DNA from 3 places in the Aliivibrio friggae genome. Region 1 is predicted to be linked to each of the others. Evidence: predicted binding sites of a transcription regulator. Region 1 holds the regulator's gene; each other region holds the start of a gene.

Region 1 (8,246 bases):
TGAATGCGCGTGTAATGAGCCTGCAAGATGCGACGAAGAAAATGTCTAAATCAGATGATAACCGTAAGAACGTTATTACGCTGCTAGAAGATCCTAAGTCGATTCTTAAGAAGATTAATAAAGCACAAACAGATGCAGAAATGCCACCGCGTATTGCTCATGATTGGGAAAATAAAGCGGGTATTTCAAACCTTATGGGTCTGTACTCTGCGGCATCAGGTAAAACGTTTGAAGAGATCGAAGCTCAATACCAAGGTGTTGAAATGTACGGTCCATTCAAGAAAGACGTTGGTGAAGCAATTGTGACTATGCTTGAGCCGATTCAATCTGAATACAAGCGTATTCGAGAAGATCGTGCCTACATGGATTCTGTAATGAAAGCGGGTGCAGAGAAAGCCTCTGAGCGAGCAGCAGTGACATTGAAAAAAGCGTTTGAAGCGGTTGGTTTTGTTACTCGCCCATAGTCTGTCGCTCTGATAAAATAGATTGCTCGTAGGGTTTCCTTACGGGCAATTTTTATTTCTTATTTATCTTCCTAAGTAGTTTTTTATGCTGTTAATGATCGACAATTATGATTCGTTTACCTATAACTTATATCAGTATTTCTGTGAGTTAGGTGCAGAGGTAAAAGTGGTTCGTAATGATGAAATTGACATTGCAGGCATTGAAGCACTTAACCCATCTCACTTAGTTATCTCTCCCGGCCCTTGTACTCCTAACGAGGCTGGCATTTCTTTGCAAGCCATTGAATATTTCGCAGAAAAATTACCAATTCTTGGCGTGTGTTTAGGTCATCAAGCCATTGCTCAAGTGTTTGGTGGTGATGTGGTACGTGCTAAAAAAGTGATGCATGGAAAAACCTCCCCAATTATTCATACCAATCAAAGTGTATTCCAAGGGTTGAATAATCCTCTTACTGTTACTCGTTATCACTCTCTTGTTGTTAAAGCTGAGACCTTACCTAGCTGTTTTGAAATCACTGCATGGACGGAAAATGAAGCGGGAGATATGGATGAAATTATGGGATTTTGCCATAAAACATTACCGATAGAAGCGGTACAATTTCACCCTGAATCGATAATGACAGAGCAAGGTCACGATATTCTTGCTAATTTTTTTAATAAATAATTAATATCTTCTCAATTCCCTAGAGCGATCTAGTTCACCCTTCTTACTTTTTCTTTTGTCTCTTCAGTATATTTTTTATCTGATGATTTATGCATAAGAGCTATGCCTTCTATTCTTATAAATTCGTTTACTTATCTACTTACCTACTATAGCTTTGAATTATAACTATTCTAATAAACTGACTCTTCAGTCATTTGTCGATATAAAATGGAACTTTTTTAGTTCAAAAAAAGAATTTTGTGCTATTGAAAAGGTTAATGGTTTGTAAATACTATGCTGAAAAACGGCATACGCAGAAGGAAAGTGTGATGACGACCAATTCAAACGTCGAACGTAACGATTTTAATGATGTAATGGTACCTTGTTATAACCCAATGGAAATTATTCCAGTTAAAGGGGAAGGGGCTCGTATATGGGATCAAGTAGGAAAAGAGTACATTGATTTTGCTGGTGGTATTGCCGTGAGTTGCTTAGGGCATTGTCATCCTATCATGGTTAATGCCTTGCAAGAGCAGTCACAAAAGCTGTGGCATCTTAGTAATGTAATGACCAATGAACCTGCTATTCGTTTAGCGAAAAAATTAACTGAAGTGTCATTTGCAGAAAAAGTATTTTTTGCGAATTCTGGTGCAGAAGCGAACGAAGCAGCATTGAAATTAGCTCGACGCTGGGCAGTTGATGTTCATGGTGCAGAGAAAAGTGAAATCATCGCATTTAAACAAGGCTTTCACGGTCGAACTTTCTTTACAGTAACGGTTGGTGGTCAAGCCGCTTATTCTGATGGTTTTGGGCCTAAACCAGGTGATATTTCTCACCTTGAATACAATAATCTTGCAGAACTAGAAGCGCACATGTCAGAAAAGACTTGTGCAATTATGATGGAACCATTGCAAGGTGAAGGTGGACTGATCTCACCTACATCAGAATTTGTAGAAGGTGTAAGAGCCCTGTGTGATAAATACAACGCGCTGCTTATTTTTGATGAAGTACAAACCGGTAATGGTCGTACTGGTGACTTTTATGCTTATCAAGGTCTAGGTGTTACCCCTGATATTTTAAGTACAGCAAAATCGTTAGGTGGTGGTTTCCCTATTGGTGCCATGTTAACAACGACAGAGTTGGCTCAACATTTAAAAGTGGGCACTCACGGTTCAACCTATGGTGGTAACCCATTAGCGTGTGCAGTGGCTGAAGCTGTGATTGAAGAAGTATCCAAACCAGAAACATTGGCTGGCGTAAAAGAGCGTGAGCAATGGTTCCGCGATGGATTAGAAGCGTTAAATGTAAAATACGATATGTTCGCAGAGATCCGTGGCAAAGGTTTACTACTTGGCGCAGCATTAAATGAAGCATGGCAAGGTCGTGCTCGTGATGTCCTTGTTGCCGCAGGAGAACAAGGCCTAATGGTACTTGTGGCTGGCGTGAATGTAGTTCGTTTTACACCATCATTAGTGATCACAAAAGAAGACGTTGAGCTTGGTTTTACTCGTTTAGATAAGGCACTTGCGTCATTAAATAAATAGATTCATATAGGGATTTGGGCAACTCCGGAGTTTGGGTTGCCCTCTTTTTATTTAGATTTAAAACCTAGGTGTTCATTCCAATAGATAGCCTTGAAGTTTTATCTATTGGACTTAGCACAGTCTATGAAACATCGCATCGGAGGGAATATTGATGCTTGTTATTCGTCCTATCACTCAGGAAGATTATCCTGCACTTCATCAGTGTGCCGTAGAATCTGGCCACGGCTTTACCTCACTACCTGTCAATGAAGAGCAATTACGAAATCGAATTGATCACTCTATTGGGAGCTTTGAAAAAGAAGTTCAATCCCCTGGCACGGAAGGTTACCTTATGGTTGGGGAAGATTCGGTCACCGGTGAGGTTACGGGAACGACAGGGATAGAAGCCGCAGTTGGTTTGGATTCACCTTTCTATAATTATCACATCAGTAAAGTGGTTCATTTCTCACGTAAGCTCAATGTTAATAATGTCGTGAAAGTACTGACTTTTGGTAGTAATTATACTGGTAGCACAGAGATCTGTACGCTTTTCTTACGTCCCGAATTTCGTGAAGGTCTTAATGGCCGCTTAATGTCTAAAGCGCGTTTTTTAATGATGGCAGAGCACCCGCACCGTTTCTCAGATACCATTTTTGCTGAAATGCGTGGTGTCTCAGATGAGGAGGGGCAATCTCCTTTTTGGAAATGGCTACAAAAGCACTTTTTTTCGATCGATTTTACCGAAGCTGATTACCTAACGGGGATTGGTTATAAAGGTTTTATTGCGGATCTTATGCCTAAATTACCGATTTATGTCAGCTTATTAAGTAAAGAAGCGCAAGCGGTGATTGGTAAGGTACATGACAATACTAAACCGGCTCTAAGACTATTAGAAAATGAAGGTTTCCGCTGTCGAGGTTATGTCGATATTTTTGATGCAGGGCCGACGGTTGAATGTGATTTGCGCAGCATTGAATCAGTGCGAAATTCATTTAAAGCTAAAGTGATCATCACTGAGCATAACAGCTCGCAGCAGTATTTAATTGCAAATACATCGTTTGAGAATTTCAGAGCAACAGCAACCACCGCCGCTTATGATAAAGCGACCGATACCGTTCATTTAACACAAGAAGCGGCAACGGCATTGCAAGTAGAAGTGGATGATTACGTACGTTTATTAGCTCAATAGAGGACAAAGGATATGACACATTGGATTGCAGGGGATTGGGTTTCAGGTAATGGTGAAACAATACAATCAGTAAGCCCGTACAACAGTGAAGTGGTGTGGGAAGGGAACAGCGCAACCAAAGAACAGGTTGAGTCAGCCGTTGGTGCGGCACGCCATGCCTTTATTGAGTGGAAAAAACAGCCTTTTGAAGCGCGCCAAGTGATCATTGAGCGTTTTGCTGAGTTAGTAAAAGAAAATGCAGATCAAATAGCAGAAGTGATTGCTAAAGAAACCGGTAAACCATTCTGGGAAACCAAAACGGAAGCCGGTGCGATGGTTGGTAAGATCGCCATTTCTATTCGTGCTTATCATGAAAGAACGCCCTATAAAGAGCGAGAAGCCGCAGGAAATAAAATTGTACTTAGACATCGCCCTTTAGGTGTTATGGCTGTCTTTGGGCCGTACAACTTCCCTGGGCACCTTCCTAATGGTCATATTGTTCCAGCACTGCTTGCCGGTAACACAGTCGTGCTAAAACCTTCAGAGCAGACGCCATGGACCAGTGAAGTGATCATGAAATTATGGCAACAAGCAGGCTTGCCAAATGGTGTGATTAACCTAGTACAAGGTGCTCGTGCAACAGGTGAAGCGTTAGCGGGCGCTAAAGGTATTGATGGCCTGTTATTTACCGGTAGTGCGAATACTGGACATATCCTGCATCGTCAATTCTCAGGAGACACAGGAAAAATGCTGGCTCTAGAAATGGGCGGCAATAACCCGATGGTTATTTCAAAAGATTTTGGTGATCAAGAAGCGGCAGTTTACACCATTATTCAATCGGCATTCATTAGTGCGGGTCAACGTTGTACATGTGCTCGTCGCTTATATGTTCCTATTGGAAAAGCAGGCGATGAATTGTTAGTTCGCCTTGTTGAAGTGGCAAAAAGTATCGTTGTTGACCAACCGTTTGCTGATAACGCTCCGTTTATGGGCTCGCAAATATCAGTCGCAGCGGCAGAATTTATTCTAAACGCCCAGAAGAGTTTACAAGACTTGGGTGGCGAGTCTTTACTCGAAGCCAAAAGCTTAGGTCATGCCTTCGTTTCACCCGGTATTATTGATGCGACTAAGGTTGCTGAATTACCAGATGAAGAATACTTTGGACCATTACTGCAAGTGGTGCGTTACGAGACATTAGAAGAAGCCGTAGAGCTTGCTAATGACACTCGTTATGGTTTATCGGCAGGCCTTGTTTCAACGGATGACAGTGAGTGGGAATATTTTGTAGAGCATATTCGTGCAGGTATTGTAAACCGTAACCGTCAACTGACTGGAGCAAGTGGTGACGCGCCATTTGGTGGTCCGGGTGCATCAGGAAACATGAAACCAAGTGCTTATTACGCTGCGGATTATTGTGCATACCCAATGGCATCAATGGAAGGAGATGCGTGTGAAATTCCAGCTCAACTCTCTCCGGGTTTAACTCTATAAGAGGCGATAAACATGAATAATGTAAACTCTTTATTTTCGTCATTGTGGCAAGATTATATTGCGCGCTTATCCCCATCTGCTGGGAAGGTTCATCAATTACTATCTAATAACGATGAACTGATTAACGATCATATTGCGCTACGTACGTTTAATTTACCTAAAGTTGGACTACAGACTCTTGCTGCACCATTTTTAGCAATAGGCTATAAAGCGTGTGAGACTTATGACTTTGAAGCTAAAAAACTGAAAGCGCAGCATTTTGAACACCCAGATCCTAATGCACCACTCGTTTTTATTAGTGAATTATTAGTAGAAGAGCTATCACCTGAAATACAGGACATTATTCATGGCTTGGTTGAACAAGTACCAGCCCACTATTTTGCCACCAGTGATTTTCTTTCTTCCGGTAGGCCTTGGACATTAAGTTTCGAAGACTATCAAGTATTAGCGAAGGAAAGTGAGTACGCTTCTTGGTTAGCGGCTCATGGTTATGGCGCTAATCACTTTACGGTTTACGTTAATCAGCTTGAAGCCTTTGCTGAAGTGGTTGATGTGAACCAACACTTACGTGATGCAGGTTTTGCAATGAACGAAGTGGGTGGTGAAGTGAAAGGCTCTCCTGAGGTTTACTTAGAGCAGTCATCAACAATGGCGGATAAAGTGAAAGTGAATTTTACTGAGGGTGAGTTTGAAATTCCTGGTGGATTTTATGAGTTTGCTAAGCGTTATTCGCTACCTAATGGCAAGATATATACAGGATTTGTCGCTGCATCTGCTGATAAGATTTTTGAAAGCACAGACAGTTAATTCTAAAATTTAGGCATAAAAAAACGCAGCTCAAGGGCTGCGTTTTTATTTGTTTAAGGTAGCGTTAAATTAACGAGTACCGTAAACTACAATTGTTTTACCGTGTGCAGAAATCAAGTTTTGCTCTTCAAGCATCTTCAAGATACGGCCAACAGTTTCACGTGAACAACCTACAATTTGACCGATCTCTTGACGAGTGATCTTAATTTGCATGCCATCTGGGTGAGTCATTGCATCTGGTTGTTTAGCTAGATTCAATAGAGTCTGAGCGATACGGCCTGTAACGTCTAGGAATGCTAAATCACCTACTTTTTGGCTAGTGATTTGTAGACGAGTTGCCATTTGAGCAGAAAGACGCATCAGAATATCTGGGTTTACTTGGATAAGTTGACGGAATTTCTTAAATGAAATCTCAGCAACTTCACAAGGACTTTTTGCACGAACCCATGCTGAACGTTCTTGACCTTCTTCAAACAAGCCAAGCTCACCAATGAAGTCACCTTGGTTAAGGTAAGAAAGGATCATTTCCTTTCCTTCTTCATCTTTAATTAGTACAGCAACAGAACCTTTTACGATGTAGTAAAGAGTCTCAGCTTTTTCACCAGCGTGGATCAAAGTACTTTTTGAAGGATACTTATGAATGTGACAATGAGATAAGAACCACTCTAATGTTGGATCTGTCTGAGGTTTACCTAGAACCATACTTTATACTTCCTCTGCGTTTGCCAAGTAGGCGATGTCCATTTTAAAATAACTGAGCCAAATATCAGTTTGGCCTATACAATATGGTTATCGGAACAAGGCTGCATGTTCGTTGAGATAATTGATAAAATCATACCCTGTTTCGCCGTTGATTTCTTGACTTTGATCGTATGAAATGTGCGACCAAGGGCACAATTTCGTGAAATGGATCACGAGTTTTCCTTTTATATAGTAAAGAGGCTTTTATGAACGCTGAAGTTAAATGGATTGATGGATTTACTTTCTTAGGTCAATCTCAATCTGGTCACTCTGTTGTAATGGATGGTAATGGTGGAGAAAAGGCACCAAGCCCAATGGAATTAGTGCTAATGGCTGCGGGTGGCTGCAGTTCAGTTGATGTTGTTGATGGTTTGAAATCAGCAGATCAAGCAGTCACAGCTTGCATCGCAAAAGTATCAAGTGAGCGCAGAGCAACGGCACCAAAAATATTTACTCATGTAAATATTCACTTCGAAGTATCAGGTCATGATCTTGATAAGGCAGTTGTTGAGAAGGTGACTGCGGATTCATTACAAAAATATTGTTCTGTGTGTCTAATGCTGGGGGAAGGCATTGAAATGACACATTCTTGGGAGATTTTAGCTTAATCGCTATTTTTGATTAAATGACAATCAAGAAAAAGCCTTACTCATTTTATAGAGTAAGGCTTTATTTTTGGTGTGATAATTATTTATTACAGGATAAAGCGGCTTAAATCTTCATCTGCAACTAATTTACCTAAACGCAAAGTGACATAATCTGCATCAACCACAAGGCTTTCACCGTCTTTTTCTGATGCGTCATAAGAGATCTCTTCCATCAGACGCTCCATCACGGTATGCAGACGACGAGCACCAATATTTTCTGTGCTTTCGTTCACTTGGAATGCAGATTCAGCAATACGGCTAATCCCATCTTCAGTAAATTCAACATTCACATTCTCTGTCGCCAATAAAGCAATGTATTGCTCTGTTAACGATGCATTTGGCTCTGTTAGAATACGTTTAAAGTCATTAGCTGTAAGTGCTTCAAGCTCAACTCGGATCGGTAAACGACCTTGTAGTTCTGGGATTAAATCAGATGGTTTTGCCATTTGGAAAGCACCCGATGTGATAAATAGCATGTGGTCTGTTTTTACCATGCCGTGTTTAGTACTTACTGTGCTACCTTCAACTAACGGAAGTAAATCACGTTGTACACCTTCACGGGAAACATCACCAGACTGAGAGTTTGAGCCTTTACAGATCTTATCAATTTCATCGATAAAGACAATGCCATGGTTTTCAACATTGAAGATGGCTTGTTCTTTTAGCTCTTCAGGATTAACCAGCTTCACACCTTCTTCTTCAGTCAGTGCTTTAAGCGCATCTTTAATCTTCATTTTGCGCTTTTTAGTGGTGTCGCCGCCA
Region 2 (8,246 bases), 1.4 Mb from region 1:
AAACAGCCTAAAAGTGAATGGTCGAAAGAAGAAACAGTATGGCTAAATGAGTTAATGACGTCTTATGATATTAAATCAAACAGCATTGATGACCTGCTTTTACGCCTAGATATTATTCCTGTCGGTATGGTTCTCGCTCAAGGAATTGATGAAAGTGGCTGGGGAACCAGTTATTTCGCAGTTAAAGGGAATGGATTATATGGAGAGCATTTATCTTCTAAAGGCGGTAAGTATTTAAGTACCCCTGGTGGGCATGTAAAAGTTGCTGCATTTGATAACCTGTTCGCAGGAACTGCTCGTTATATGTATAACCTAAATACGACATCGGCTTATAAAGATCTTTGGATTTTACGTAAAAAACTAAGTCGTGAAGGTAAATTATCAGGGTATGAGTTAGTCGAGGCTTTATCTCACTACTCTACTCGTGGTGACGCTTATGTTGAAAATTTACAATCTCTAATTAAGCATCATAAATTAGATAGTTTTGATCAGGTTACATTTGATAGCTCAACGCCGATTCGAGTGAGATTTGAGGACTAGGATCTAGAAAAAATAAAGGTTGCGACTTTTTGATCGCAACCTTTTCTTTATTTGAAATTGAGTAATTAACACCATTCTGGATAAGTAGTTGTTCAGATAATTGCGTAGGAAAAATCGATTAGAGCAAGGCATAAATTACAGTAACTAGTGGATCTAATTACAAAATTTAAAACGCAGATATAATCGATTTTAACAAGCAAGAATGATCAAATACTTATGTAGATTGGTATAATCTTAAAGCGACAAAATCACACCGGCAATCGCGGCACTCATCAAGTTTGCTAATACGCCTGCAGTAATCGCTCTGAAACCCATTTTTGCAATGAACGGACGGCGCTCAGGAACAAGACTACCCAAACCACCAATCAAGATCGCCATTGTTGAGATATTGGCAAAACCACACAAAGCAAAGGTAACAATCGCAACAGAATGTGGGCTTAGTTGATCTTTCACTTCCATCAATTGAATAAAGGCAACAAACTCATTGACTACGATCTTATTACCAATCAATGAACCCGCAAGGATCGCTTCGTTCCATGGCACGCCTAATAAGAAAGCGACTGGTGCAAATAGGTAACCAAGGATCAATTCAAAGCTTAGTTTTAAGCCAAAGAAATCACCGACATGGCCAAGCAAACCATTTAATAAGGCAATGACACTTACGAATGCTAATAACGTGGTACCTACTGCTACTGCAATACGTAAACCAGACATTGCGCCATCCGCTAGTGCTTCAAATACATTGGTTGCGTGATCGATTTCTACTGAAGTAATTTCATCGTCATTATTGGCTTCATCACCCGGTGGAACCATCATTTTAGCCATTAATAAGCCAGCTGGTGCCGACATAAATGCCGCTGAGATAAGGAAGTTAAGATCCACACCAAGAGATGCGTAACCTACCATAGTACCGCCAGCTACTGACGCTAAACCACAGGTCATCACCGCAAAGAACTGCGAATCACTCATGTGCTTCAAATAAGGTTTAACGACAAGTGGAGCCTCTACCATACTCACAAAGATATTTGCCGTCGCTGCAAGTGATTCTGCGCGTCCTGTGCCTAATAAGCGTTGTAATCCACCGCCAATAAAATTGATTACTCTAGGCATAATACCAAGATGGTAAAGTGCTGAAATTAGCGCGGAGAAGAAAATAATAATGCCAAGTACGTTAATGGCAAATACAAAACCGACTTTACCTGTCGCTAAGCCACCGAACAGAAACGCGATTCCTTGTTGGCCATAGTCAATCACGCCTGAAACGCCTGCGGTTACTGAATTTAGAACTTCTTTACCAGCAGGAACGTAAAGTACCAATAGAGCAAATAGGATTTGTAAGCCAAACGCCAAAGAGACAGTTCTTAAAGGGATATTACGGCGATCAGTCGAACATAGGTAAGCAAATAGTAAAATGGCAAAAATACCAAGTAGCGATGTCATGATAGAAACCTGTGCTATCGAAAATGAGCCTGCATTCTAATGCGCAAAGGTTTGCGTGCAAGTCGAGGTTGCTAACGCCCTGTTAATGAGATTTAGATCACGTTTTGTAGGTCATCTTAACTTATTGATTTATAAAATAAGAGCGGTATTTGGAAAGGGTATTGTTGCTGTATGGAAAATATATTTATTTCAAGGCTGATAATGAATTTAAGTCATTGATTAAAAAGGCATCATTGCGCTGTATTTAATTTAATCAATGCCAATATCGACCATATAATACTTTGATTATAACTTAACCCATTTCATTAACGCTTTATCCCAATATGGCTGTTGACCAATATGCTGACGTAAGAAATCAATGGCCGCACTTATCTTTCTTGGCAAGTGTTTACGACTTGGGTAAACCGCATAAATTGGCATTTTTTGACTCGCTTTCCAGTCAGGTAAGAGCTGAATCAATTTGCCATCATTAAATTCATTGGTTAATAAATAACTGGCTAAATAGGCGACGCCCCACCCTGAAATAGCCGCGTCCCTTACCGCTTCTGCTAAGTCAACACGATAGTTCCCAGAAACTTTGACACACAACTCTTCATTGCCTTTGCTGAAATCCCAATTACTGTAATCACGGTGACGGCTCTGATACGTTAAGCAATTGTGCTCCGTGAGATCTTGAGGATGGTGAGGGACTGCTTTATCAATTAGATAATCGGGCGATGCTGCCAATACAAAGTGTGAATCTGCTAAACGTTGAGCAACATAGCCCTCAGGCAAGTCTTCAAAGTTTGTCACCCATAAATCCAACCCCTCTTTAAGCATATCTGCTCGGTGATCAAACAAGCGAACTTCCACTTGTAGCTCAGGATATTGCTGACGTAATTTATCAATCGCAGGGATAATATGCATAGTGCCAAAAGACTGCGATAGCCCTAGCCGCAAAATACCTGCAACACCGTCACGTTCATTATCCATAATTGCGCTGGCTTCGGTCATCGCACTGTACATTTTTTCGCAGTACAGATAAAACTGTTGCCCTGCATCCGTAAGAATGAGCGAACGAGTCGTTCTTTGAACTAATTTCACATTCAAATTCGCCTCTAGTACTCCCAGTTGCTTACTTACATGAGAGGTAGACACACCCATTTGTTTTGCTGCAGCAGTAAAACTACCCGCTTTGGCTAAGGCGTAAAATATCACCATTTGGCTGGCACGATCATGCATCTCTCTTGTCCTTTATTTCAAAGGGAATACGGGCGGCGGATAATAACACTTACCTCCTCAATTAAAAGAAATGAGAGTAAGAATATCCATTCTTTTATTTTGACTCTTTTTCAAATGTGCCTGCACTTTTAATCATTAAAGACATGAATTCTGTTGATTCCGATTTTTTTGTTGAACCTTGCATTACTTGTTTGTTTTGATTTAAACGCGCTTTTAATGCTTCCATCTCTTGCTGAACCGAACTTTTTTCTTGAGAAACTGAATGAGTCATAAAGACAACCTATTTATGTACTAAAATTAAGTTTCACTATTTTCATTCAAAATTTTGATATATTGTAATTAATTAGTATCTAATAAATAGATGGATGTTATGTTTAATCTTCAGCAACTTGAAACGCTTATTGAATGTGTTGAATCTGGTTCTTTTTCTGCTGCGGCACGAAAATTGGGAAAAGCACAATCAGCTATTAGTACTGCTATTGCTAACTTAGAGATAGACACCGGAGTGGAGATCTTTGACCGTTCGACCCGAATACCTACACTGACACCTCACGGTAAGCGTTTGTATATCCAATCCATCCATTTACTATCCCAAGCGAAAGACATTGAGACCATGCTCAACTCTTTTAGTCTCGGAATAGAAGATACATTAACCATCGTTATAAATGAGTTATTACTGACTCCGACGTTTTTCAAAGTGATAAACGAATTTTATCAGCAATTTCCACATACTGAGTTGAATATTAATACCGCAGAGAATCAAGAAATATCTGAATTAGTAGCACAAGGAAAAGCCTCTATTGGATTTATGCTGTGTAATGATGCTCTTCCTAAAAAAGTCGAGCTTGGTTTGGTAGGTTATTTACCTATTTCGATGGTAGCCAATAAAGATCACCCTCTTCACTCACAAAAATCTATTCATCTCAATGAATTAAAGCGATACCATCAAATATTATTGACTAATATGCATAGCCCTTGGAATGTTCATTTCTCATCTTCGGTAACTAAAACGAACAATGTAAATGCTCTGCAATCATTATTGACGGTTGATGATTGTTGGGGGTTTGTTCCTGACCATCTAACAAATAAGAATCAAGCATTAAAGATACTCGATGTAGACTCAGAAGAGAAAAATTGGCTCTTACATATAGACCGTGTCGTGATAAAAAATCATAATCTTGGCCAAGCTCATTCATGGTTATATCAACACTCTGTAGAAATGTTTGAGCTATAAATACAGTTAACCATTCAATGCTACTAAATAATCATCTTCACATAATTAATAGCATTGAATTACTTGTATTAAACCTTAATAGCTAACCCAACTTTTGACATTTAATAAAGATAAAATTTGGATTCTTAGATAAGTGTTCATATCTTTCTTCAGAAATAGTTTTTACTTTTTCAGAGACTTTACCTTCAGAAATAGCAGTGACGACAAGTCCTGAATTTGTCAGTGCTTGGACTAACTCAGTTAACGAACGACGGTAAAATTGAACTTCGATTGGCTCACCTACGGTATCCCACATTTCAGTTATCAACTCTCTTTCAAAGTAATTTCCTGATAATGAACATTCAAAATCCGCAAATGGGTGGTGAGTTGAAAAAGCAAAACTCCCCCCTTTTTTTAATACACGAGCAATGTCTGTAAATAGTGTAGATAGATCGTCAAGGTAATGGATCATTAATGGTGAAATAATCAGGTCAGCACTTTCGCTCTCTTCTTTAACAAGCCCTATTGATGCATCTTGCGCGTACGCCGTAATTCGTTCACCAAATTTACGTTGTACCATATTAACCATCTCTTGAGAGTAATCAATACAGGTTAACTTACCTGCACCTTTACTGATCAAGTACTCAGCATAAACACCCGTTCCACAGCCTAAATCAATAATATCTAACGCATTAACATCACCAATAATGGCTTGTAATGACGGTCTTTCTAAATGTGCATTATAGATATTATCTTGTACTGCTGAATCATATTGCTCAGCAAATGTCGTATACATTTTAGACATGGTTATCTCTCAGAATATAACTTATGGCGGTGTGATTCATGGGATCTCATCATACGAGATCTATCCCAAATTAAGCCACTCATTTAAGCTACTTTTCTGTAAAATATTCTAACAAGATCTGATGCCATTCTGTTGTTTCTCGTATTTGCAGCAAAGCACGGTTAATTTCTTCTTCGTACTCACTATTTTCAACTAAAACTAGACCATAATTTTGTTTTTCAAGTTGATATGGCAGAACGACTAAATCGGCAAACGTCTCTTTTGCTTTTCCTTGTTTAATCATATAACGCAGTACCGCATCATCGGCCACGATAGCATCCACCTCTCCATTATCTAGAGCAACTAATAACTCCCGCATATTAGAATAGGTTTCATGAGCAATACTGTGATCACTCAATAACAAAGAAGCCGTTGTTGCTTGTTTCGCTCCCGTTTTTAATTTTGATAAGTCATTAACTCCTTTTACATCAAACCGTAGTTGCTCTAGTGTTAACGAACTTGCCAATATCGCAGTAATACTGGCAATGAAAACGGTAGAAAACATGGCAATCAATACCGTCATTATTCGTGCAGATAAGGTTTTAAATTCAAAGTAGTTGAAAGGCCCTTTGGTAATAAATAGCACACCAAGGATCAAGGCTTCAGCTAACCGACCTCGCTTGGTTGGCATCGAGTAGAGTTTGTCGTTATTTTTACGCTCAAGAAAATAATAGAAAGCCCCAACACTTATCGCTACAAAGAAAAATACACCAAGCGCTTTCCACAAGGTTTTATTGGTAATAATACTAATAAATGAATCAAGATAACCACGGTTTTTTACCGCGATGGCAAGGTGTGTTTCGTAAAATGAGTGGGAGAAATCGACATGTTCTTCTCTGTCAGGAGTAATAGATATGCAAGAAACGCCAACATCAATATCTCCTTTTTCTGCAGCTAGTAATAGATCGTCCAGTTCATAATTTTGAATTGAATAGTCAACCTTCATGATCTCTGAAATTCGTTGCCACAGAACCATGCTTAAGCCATCATATTGTTGAGAATTTTGATGAAAAATAAAAGGGGGACAGTGATAGGTTCCTACTTTAAGCTCGGTATTCGCTTCACTTTTTTCTATCCCTATAAGCATTGCTACCACAAAGATAACCATTGAAACCAAACCATGACGAAAAAACCTTTTCTCATCATACATAACACTCTCCTATCCATACGTCGAAAACGCCCTATTGAATTGATTCTCTTATTAAAAGGTAGCAGTTGAATGGCTATTCTTCTAATTATCGAACTCAATATGTAGAAGCATAGACAAAAAATCCCCTTTAATTTTAATTACTAAAGAAGATATAAATTGACTAGCTTAATAAATAGTATCGGCTACACTGCTCATCTAAAATATACCCTCAGGGCATGCTCAACGTTTACGCGCAAACTTCTAGATAAGAAGACTGAAATACCTGTAGCCCTGACAAAAAACACATAATTAAAAGAGAACAAACTTTGGACAATCTTTCAAAACTAACGATTAGAACTCGACTCATTATTGGGTTTGGTGTGACTTTATTTTTAATGCTATTACTTACTATTCTAGGCATTCAAAAAGTAAATATTATCGATCATACCTTGACAGAAATGACTGATGTAAATTCGGTTAAGCAACGTTACGCCATTAACTATCGTGGTAGTGTGCATGACCGTGCAATTGCAATTCGAGACATTGCTATTGCAAGAACGCCTCAAGAGATTTCTAAATTAGAACAAGAAATTAATCAATTAAAAGATTTCTATCATCAATCTGAAATGAAGATGAACCAAATGCGTTCACAGGGTGTGATGTTCACGCCAACAGAACAAAGAATTCTTACTGAAATTGAAAAAGTTCAACAACAAACCTTACCTTTAGTCGATCGTATTATTAATGATAAGAAATCTGACTCAGTAATGACTGATACTATTTTAGATGAAGCTCGCCCCGCTTTTATTCAATGGTTAAAAGTAATCAATGAATTTATTGATTATCAAGAAGAACGTAATCAAATCCTGACGCCAGAAGCGAGAAATGTTGCCGGTGGTTTCCAGCAATTAATGCTATTACTAAGTACGTTTGCTCTAGCAATGTCTTTATTTATTGGTTTGATGATTGAACGCAGTTTCCGTTCGTCTTTAGGTGGTGAACCATGGGAGCTTTCAGAGATGATTAAAAAGATCTCTGAAGGTAACTTATCTCAATCATTTAAAAACGCTTCACAAGCTGTAGGTATCTACCATTCTTTAATTATTTTGAATGACAAAGTCGGTGCTGCAATTAAAAACAGTAGCGATATTTCGACTCATGTAGCGACGGCTTCGGAACAATTAACTGATGTTATGCAAAACACAGCAAACAATGCACAGCATGAATTAGCTCAGGTAGAAGAGATTTCACACGCAATCAGTGAGCTATCAATCACATCAAAAGAAGTAACGTCGAATGCCGTTCATGCAGAAGAAGAAGTAAGTAAAGCAATTGATAGCGTATCTCAAGGCAACCAAACACTTGATGAGTCGATTCTGTTAACACAAAAAATCAATGACTCCGTACAACAAACAGCAAGTATGATTGCTGAGCTAAAAACCAACGCGATGGATATTGGTGAAGTCACTGCGGTTATCAGCACTATCTCTGATCAAACCAATTTACTTGCATTGAACGCCGCCATTGAAGCCGCTCGTGCCGGTGAATATGGTCGTGGATTTGCGGTAGTCGCGGATGAAGTTCGTAATCTCGCTTCTAAAACTCAAGAATCAACACAGAGCATCCAAGAGATCATTGCTCAACTACAAGCTCAATCTGAAAAAGCAAACGACAACATGATAAGCAATGTTGAGCTTATTCAAGAATCAGTTACTTTATCTGAGAATGTAAAAACCTCTTTTAGCTATATTGAAAATTCAGTTCAATCAATCTCTAAAATGAACACCTTAGTGGCAAGTACTTCTCAAGAGCAGTTTACACTGACAGAACGAATTGCGCTGAATACAACCAATACCTTT
Region 3 (8,246 bases), on a different replicon from region 1:
ACATTGCAATGCATCACTTAAATGCCTATCCATTGGTACAAATGACGCATCACGGCCAATACCTTCAGGTAGGAAACCATGGAAATCAACGCTGTTTAAAATCTCTTGTTTAGACTCTGCTCGCATTTCAAATAAGGCTTTTAACTGCTCAGCATCTGGGTATAGGCCAATCTCTTCACCCATTTTTAAGTCATCACAATGCCAAAAACCACGTAGTGTGGGCATATCATGCGTACATAGTGCCGACATCGACTGCTCTTGATAATGAGTAGGCGAATAAAAACCACCATCTTCTGCTGTTTCAAAGAAGAAGACTTTATATGAATGAATACCGGCATCAGCAAGTAAATTCACAATTTCATCAGGCACGGTACCTAGATCTTCACCAATCACTGAACACTCATAACGATGGCTTTCTAGCGCAAGAATCGACAGCATATCTTCAACTGGGTAATACATGTATGCGCCTTTTGTCGCATCTTCACCCTTTGGTATCCACCATAAACGCAACAGACCCAATACATGATCAATACGTAATGCACCACAAGCTTTCATGTTTGCACGAAGCAGTTGAATATAAGCATCATAGCCTGTTGCTTTTAATGCATGCGGATTAAGTGGTGGTAAGCCCCAGTTTTGACCAAGAGGACCTAAAATATCAGGTGGCGCACCAATACTAGCATCTAGACATAGATTTCCGTGATCTGCCCATGTTTCAGAACCAGAATCCGCAACCCCTACCGCTAAATCGCGATATAGACCAATATCCATCCCTTTATCTTCAGCAAAATGCTGAACATCATTAATTTGAGTAAAGGCAATCCATTGTAGGTACATGTACAAATCAACCTGATCACGGTTGTCTTTAATAAATTGCTGTACTTGTTTATTATCAAAATGTTGTAATTCACTTGGGAATACAGGCCAGCCCCAAATGCTTTGATCTTTGGTATAAAGTGAATTATGCAGTGCATCAAATGCAGCTTGATGAAGTAGGCTTTCACCGCCCTCTTCTACAAATGCAAGGAACGCATCAGAGCGAGCGCTATTTTTATCTAAATGGCGCGCTTTAAATTCCGCAAATAATAGCGGCAACACACTCATTTTAAGCGCTGACACTTCGGTATAATTTACCCAATGAGATTGTCGAGCTTCAATCAAACGCTGCTGGAACTCCGCACTGCCAACCAACTCTTGTGCTTGATTACACAGTGCAAACTCTGGTACTGAACACACGTCAATATACAGAATATTTAACCAACGACGAGAAGATGGGCTGTATGGACTTGCGCCTTCAGGGTTTGCAGGGAACAGTGAATGAATTGGGTTTAAACCAACAAAATCACCACCACGGTTTGCAATATCACCAACCAACTGTTTTAGATCACCAAAATCACCAATACCCCAGTTATGAGCGGTTCTTAGTGTATAAAGTTGAACACTTGGACCCCACAGTTTCTTCCCCTGATTAATTGCATCTTGTTTAAAACAAACTTGAGGTGTCACGATTAATGTCATCACGTAAGGAGCTTTACGGCGCTTACGAATCACTTCTAATGTGTGATATCCCCAAGGTAATGTTGGTAAAGAAAATAATAATACCCCACCCTTTTCACGCTCATCCGCTACAATTTGAGATTGCAGGTAACCTTCAAGGACCTCACCATTTTCAGTCGTTACTTTCCAACTGAATTCACTAATGCGAGCACTTTTACCTAACTGCATAGAAACTTGAAGTGGCTCGTTATCACGAATAACAGACACCGGCGCTAACACGTCTTGCTTCTGCATTTTTTCAGAAGAACGCTGCAATGTAGCTTCATTCTTAGTATCATAACCCAAAGAAGCCAGTAAACGAATTAAGGTATCGTCACTGACTTTTTCTTCATCGCCCCAAGCACTTACGTAACTATTTGCTAGCCCAGCCTGCTCTGCGATTTGATGTAGAGTATTATTATCTTTCATCGCTTTTTCTCCAAGGGCAGCATAATACTGCCCTCATTGTTATATTTTTAATTTCAAATTAACGGTTAACGGCTTTTAATTTCCAGATGTTATTCACATAGTCACGGATACTACGGTCAGAGCTGAATTTACCCACAAGTGCTGTGTTTAAAATCGCCATTTTCGCCCAATGCTTTTGATCACGGTAAGCCGCATCGATGTCATTTTGAGCACGAACATAATCCGCGAAATCTGCCAATACTAGGTACGGGTCACCGCCATAAAGTAGGTTGTCACGCGTTGCAGATAACAGGCCTACTTGACCTGGAGTAAATTCATCACCAGCCAATAGGTCTAATGACGCTTGCAGTAATGAATCGGCTTCATAATATTTATATGGGTTGTAACCTAATGCTTTTAGCGCTTCAACTTCATCAACATCTAGACCGAAGATAAAGATGTTTTCATCACCTACTTCTTCACGGATCTCAACGTTTGCTCCATCCATTGTACCGACAGTCAATGCACCGTTTAGGGCCATTTTCATGTTACCCGTACCCGATGCTTCTTTACCTGCGGTAGAGATTTGTTCAGAAACGTCAGCTGCTGGAATGATGATTTCAGCCATGCTCACTCGGTAATCAGGAATGAAGACGACTTTTAAGAAGTCAGATACACGAGGGTCGTTATTTACTTTCTCAGCCACTTTATTAATAGCGAAGATGATCTCTTTTGCTAAGTGGTAACCCGGAGCTGCTTTCGCTGCAAAGAAGAACACACGTGGGTGCATATCAAAGCCAGGTTCATTCAAAATACGGTGGTATAAAGAAAGAATATTTAACAGATCTAAGTGCTGACGTTTGTATTCATGCAGACGTTTGATTTGAACATCAAAAATAGCATCAGTATTTAATTCAATACCCATGTTCTCTTGAACCCAATCCGCAAGACGTTGTTTGTTTTGCTTCTTAACGGCCATAAACTCTTTTTGGAATTTCGCGTCATCAGCAAATTTTGCAATATCACGTAGCTGATCTAGATCTGCTGGCCAGTCATTACCAATCTTAGTTGAAATCAAGTTAGAAAGACCTGGATTACAGAACTTCAACCAACGACGAGGAGTCACACCATTAGTTACGTTCGTCAGTTTACCTGGGAAGTATTCATTAAACTCTGGGAATAAATCACGCTTAACTAACTCAGAATGAAGTGCCGCAACACCATTCACAGCGTAAGAAGAAACCACACATAAGTTTGCCATGCGCACCATACGATGCGTACCTTCCTCAATGATTGAAAGCTTACGTAGCTTATCAACATCGCCAGGCCATTTCAGTTTTACGCCTTCTAAGAATAGATAGTTAATGTGATAAATGATTTCCATATGTCTAGGAAGTAAGCGAGAAATTAACGATTCGCTCCACGTTTCTAATGCTTCTGGAAGTAACGTATGGTTAGTGTAAGCAAATGTCTTCGAACAAATTGCCCACGCTGCATCCCATGTTAAGCCACGCTCATCAATTAGAATACGCATCAACTCAGGAATACCAATGGTAGGGTGAGTATCGTTTAGTTGGATCGTTTCGTATTTTGGAAGATCTTCAATCTTATGACCTGCCGCATCATGGCGACGTAAGATATCTGCAATCGAACATGCACAGTGGAAGTACTGCTGCATTAAACGCAGTGTTTTACCTTTCTCGTGGTTATCATTCGGATACAAGACTTTCGTTACGTTACCCGCATCAATTAGAGCATGTTGCGCTTCAAAGTAATCGCCATTGTTAAAGCTAGCTAAGCTAAACGGTGCTTTAGCACGACATTCCCACAAACGCAGTGGATAAACCGTATCACTTTGGTAACCAACAATTGGTAAATCCCAAGGCATACCTTCAACTGACATACTAGGAACCCAGCGACGTTTCTCTTCGCCATTTTCAGTGTACGTTTCAACTTTACCGTAAAAACCAACGTTTTGTGCAAAGTCAGGACGAGCCACTTCCCACGGGTAGCCTTCTACACCACGCCATGCATCAGGTGCTTCTTGTTGACGACAGTCATCAAAAGACTGACGGAACAGGCCGTATTCATAATGCAGACCGTAACCAATAGCAGGGAACTCTTGCGCTGCTAATGAGTCCATAAAACATGCAGCTAGACGACCAAGGCCACCATTACCCAATGCAGGATCTCGTTCTTCTTCTAACAAATCCGTTAAGTTATGTCCTAGATCACCCATAGCATCGGTAATGTCTTCATAAAGACCCATGCTAATTAAGTTGTTACCTGTTAAACGACCAATTAAGAACTCTAAAGATAAGTAGTTCACACTACGTGCGTTCTTAATTTTCTCATCATTTTCAGTGCCAACAAGGTCAAACGTGGTTAGTTCAGCTAGGGCTTTACCCATCGCTAAATACCATACCTTAGAAGTGGCTGTTTTTTCATCAGCACCAAATGTCGTTACTAAATGCTGCTTTACAGAAGCTTGAAATGACGCTTTATCAAAATCTTTGATGTTGTTCGTTTTCATCTTGTATCTCTCACGAAGGTTCATAAATCAACTGTGAGTAATCCTGCCTGTTTCGAATAATAGTCGCATCCTCCTCCTTGGGGGCGGAGACTAAAATCAAGAAAGGCGTAGTAAAAACAAGCATAATTTAGCGTGATATAACTCAAACTTTGTAGGCTTACAGGGGGATTTGACGTGATAACTGGCACAGTTTTGTGGCATTAAATACAAAATGATAACAAGATCACAGTTTGGAACATTTAAGAAATTACATCATACAACGCAATAGAAGAGATTGATTTATAAAACAAACCATAACTAAAAAGAAACATAGATCACACTTATGGGGCGTAGATGAGACATTCTTTTCCAATATTATGGATAATCTTCTTAGTATTTTTAAGAAGAACAATAATTATGTTAATACCATCGAAATTACATTTTCCTAGACGCTTGCATAACGCCATCATAAGACAGCGTGTACTTAATACACTTGCAGATGCCATTCATTATAAATTGGTCTTATTTCGATCTCCTGCTGGCTATGGCAAAACAACAATGGCTGCACAGTGGTTATCAAGTAAAGGGGCCACAGGTTGGTATAGCCTTGATGATGGTGATAATGATGAATATAAATTTGCTAAATATTTTGTTCAAACCATTAGTAATGCAACCGGACTAGATCTTCCTCACTCAAAAGCATTAACAGAGAAACGTCAATTTGCCTCTTTATCTAGTCTGTTTTCTCAAGTATTTACTGAGCTGATCCCATTTCAAGAAGAAGCCTATTTCGTACTCGATGACTATCACTTAATCACCAATGACGCGATTCATCTTGGGCTAAAATTCTTCCTTAAGCATTTGCCTGATAATCTCACTCTGGTTATTACCAGTCGTTCTCAACCGCCACTAAACACAGCCAATTTACGAGTTCGAGATCTATTGATTGAAATTGATAATCAAAGTTTAGCTTTTGACCAATCAGAAACGTCTCTTTTCTTTAACCAACGTCTTAACGATGACATTGACCAAGAATCAATTACCAACGTGCGCAAACACGTTGAAGGTTGGCCATCTGCCTTACAGCTCATAGCCCTGCATAGTATTCAAAATAATCAGTCTTTAAGTAACTCAACACAGGCGATGGCTCAGCTTAATCATGCCCATTTGTGGGATTATCTTGCTGAAGAAGTGTTTGATCATTTAGATAAAGAAACCCAACACTTTTTAATGCGTTGTGCGGTATTCGAACACTTTAGTACCCAGCTACTGGTCAGGGTCACAGGCCGAAATGACGCACAGCTATTAATTGAGAATCTAAACCGATTCGGTCTATTCATTAATAGCGATAGTGATAAAGAAGACTGGTATAAATTCCATAATTTATTTGCTGAGTTCTTAACGCATCAACGCCAAAACTATTTAGCGCATGAAGAAGTACAGCTGCAGCAAAAAGCCGCAAACGCTTGGCTATCACAAAAGAATATTTATCAAGCACTTCGCCACGCGAAAAATGCTAAAGATGATCAATTAGTCGCAGAGATCTTAACGCAGTATGGCTGGCATCTATTCAATAATGGCGAGCTTACGTTACTTGAATCTACCATTACGCAATTGGATCCCGAGGTGTTATTTACCTCTCCTCGATTAGTTATCATTCGAGCATGGTTAGCGCAAAGCCAGCACAACTACTTACAAGTGGATGACCTACTATCTGAAGGGCAAAAAGAGATGTCTGCACGTAATATTGCGTTAGACAGACAAATGCAGGGCGAACTCGATGCTTTACGCGCTCAAGTTGCTATCAACAAAAATGAACCTGAAGCTGCCCTCGCCTTTGCAGAAAAAGCCCTTGAAGAGTTAGATACCAATAAATATCGCAGCCGTATAGTCGCGACATCTGTAATTGGCGAATACCATCACGTTTCAGGAAACCTTGCACAAGCACTTGCCTTAATGCAGCAAACTGAAAAGATGGCAATGACCTATAATATTTATCACCAAGCGTTGTGGGCTATTTTGCAACAAAGTGAAATATTAATGGCACAGGGCTTCATGCAAGCCGCTTTTGATTTACAAGATAATGGCTTCAAGCTGATTGAAGACCAAGATTTAGGTCAGCTGCCTTTACATGAATTTTTATTACGTTCACGCGCGCAGATCTACTGGTTCTGGTTTCGTTTTGATGAAGCAGAACAGTGCACATGGAAAGGGTTAGATGTTCTTTCTCCGTTTGATGAAACCAAACACCTACGTGGTTACTCAATGCTTGCTCGTTTAGCGGTAGCTCGTGGTGAACTAGACAAAGCTGAGCGCTATCTAGAAAAATGCCAGCAGCTATTAAGCCAAGCGGATTATCATATTGATTGGAAAGCCAATGCCTCTTCAGCTCAGCTTTTCTATTGGCAGGCGAAAGGCAATACGGAAGCAATCAGCTATTGGTTAACGCACACAGAAAAACCTGAAACTCGTTGTAATCACTTTACTCAGCTTCAATGGCGCAATATTGCCAGAGCCTATTTCCATTTAGGAGATATTGAAACGGCGATTGCAACACTGCAAGCTTCTCAAACCATTGCTCAGCAACATAAATTACTCACCGATATTAACCGTAATGCCATTATGGAATCAGTGTTGTTGTATGAGAATAAGCAAATAAATGAATCAATTGAAGCAATGCACCTGGCAATAAAGCAATCGAATCAAACGGGGATCATTGGCAGTTTCTTAATGGCAGGCCGCAACACCTTAAAGCCATTAGCAAAATTACTGCAAAAAGGAAATCTTACTGAGCTTGAAAAGCATCGTATTGAGCAATTACAAAAAGCATTATCAAATAATGAACGCTCTCGCTCTGCCCATTTTGATGAAACCTTTATTGAAAAAGTGATTAATAATCCAGAGGTCCCAGAGCTGATAAGAACAAGCCCTCTTACTCATAGAGAGTGGCAAGTATTAGGATTAATTTATTCAGGTTTTAGTAACGAGCAAATTGCTGCAGAGTTTGATGTGGCTCCAACCACAATCAAAACTCACATTCGTAATTTATATCAAAAACTAAATTTAGCGAATAGAAAAGCAGCGATTGCCATGGCTGATGAGCTAGTAAGTATGATGAAGTAGTGCCTATGCCAACAATTATCTCATTAATGATATTGGGATAATCATTTTTACGACATTTTTTATACAAAACTTATGTATAATCACGTACCTTCGTGCATTATGCATAAGTTTTTTTTCATCTATATAGAGCTAAAATGAACTATTTAACGACATTCTTTAAAGGTATGGCAATGGGCGCAGCTGATGTTGTTCCTGGTGTATCTGGTGGTACGATTGCCTTTATTACTGGTATTTATGACACGCTTTTAGAAAGCATCCGTCGCATTAATCCTTCTATTTTAGGGTTATGGAAACGTGAAGGATTTAAAGCGGCATTTGCACACATTAATGGTTTTTTCCTTATTTCTCTTTTTGGTGGCATTTTAACGAGCATCTTAACACTCGCAAAAGTCATCACATGGATGCTGCACACGCACCCTATTCCTCTGTGGTCATTCTTCTTTGGTTTGATCATCATCTCAATCATTCATATCGCAAAACAAATTGAGAAATGGTCATTAGATCGCTTTGTTATGTTATTGGCGGGTGCCGCGTTTGCTTATAGCATTACGGTTCTAAACCCAATGACCATGACACCATCAACCTTTACTTATATTCTTGCTGGTTCAATTGCCATTTGTGCAATGATTTTACCGGGAATTTCAGGCAGCTTCATTCTTCTACTTAT

The links. The regulator CRP, encoded in region 1, controls carbon source genes, mostly activating them, when cyclic AMP is high. The targets are predictions, from matches to a motif close to TGTGANNNNNNTCACA.
Region 2: AC2INI_RS05710 (NupC/NupG family nucleoside CNT transporter) is a predicted target of CRP. The motif match lies at 2,067-2,082, and genes of this name have one in related genera.
Region 3: AC2INI_RS17435 (glycogen/starch/alpha-glucan phosphorylase) is a predicted target of CRP. The motif match lies at 4,609-4,624, and genes of this name have one in related genera.

Annotation. Positions count from the first base shown of each region.
Region 1 is NZ_CM170648.1:2,601,362-2,609,607, reverse strand. It holds gene trpS (tryptophan--tRNA ligase) at 1-464, shown strand, start outside; gene AC2INI_RS12025 (aminodeoxychorismate/anthranilate synthase component II) at 550-1,128, shown strand; gene AC2INI_RS12020 (aspartate aminotransferase family protein) at 1,437-2,651, shown strand; gene astA (arginine N-succinyltransferase) at 2,803-3,819, shown strand; gene astD (succinylglutamate-semialdehyde dehydrogenase) at 3,832-5,289, shown strand; gene AC2INI_RS12005 (2-oxoadipate dioxygenase/decarboxylase family protein) at 5,302-6,096, shown strand; gene crp (cAMP-activated global transcriptional regulator CRP) at 6,166-6,798, opposite strand; gene AC2INI_RS11995 (OsmC family protein) at 7,044-7,445, shown strand; gene hslU (ATP-dependent protease ATPase subunit HslU) at 7,532-8,246, opposite strand, start outside.
Region 2 is NZ_CM170648.1:1,210,030-1,218,275, reverse strand. It holds gene AC2INI_RS05715 (glucosaminidase domain-containing protein) at 1-540, shown strand, start outside; gene AC2INI_RS05710 (NupC/NupG family nucleoside CNT transporter) at 775-1,980, opposite strand; gene AC2INI_RS05705 (LysR family transcriptional regulator) at 2,266-3,201, opposite strand; gene AC2INI_RS05700 (hypothetical protein) at 3,296-3,472, opposite strand; gene AC2INI_RS05695 (LysR family transcriptional regulator) at 3,572-4,435, shown strand; gene AC2INI_RS05690 (class I SAM-dependent DNA methyltransferase) at 4,518-5,219, opposite strand; gene AC2INI_RS05685 (transporter substrate-binding domain-containing protein) at 5,308-6,408, opposite strand; gene AC2INI_RS05680 (methyl-accepting chemotaxis protein) at 6,783-8,246, shown strand, end outside.
Region 3 is NZ_CM170649.1:884,175-892,420, reverse strand. It holds gene malQ (4-alpha-glucanotransferase) at 1-1,965, opposite strand, end outside; gene AC2INI_RS17435 (glycogen/starch/alpha-glucan phosphorylase) at 2,024-4,477, opposite strand; gene malT (HTH-type transcriptional regulator MalT) at 4,874-7,579, shown strand; gene AC2INI_RS17425 (polyprenyl-phosphate transporter) at 7,714-8,246, shown strand, end outside.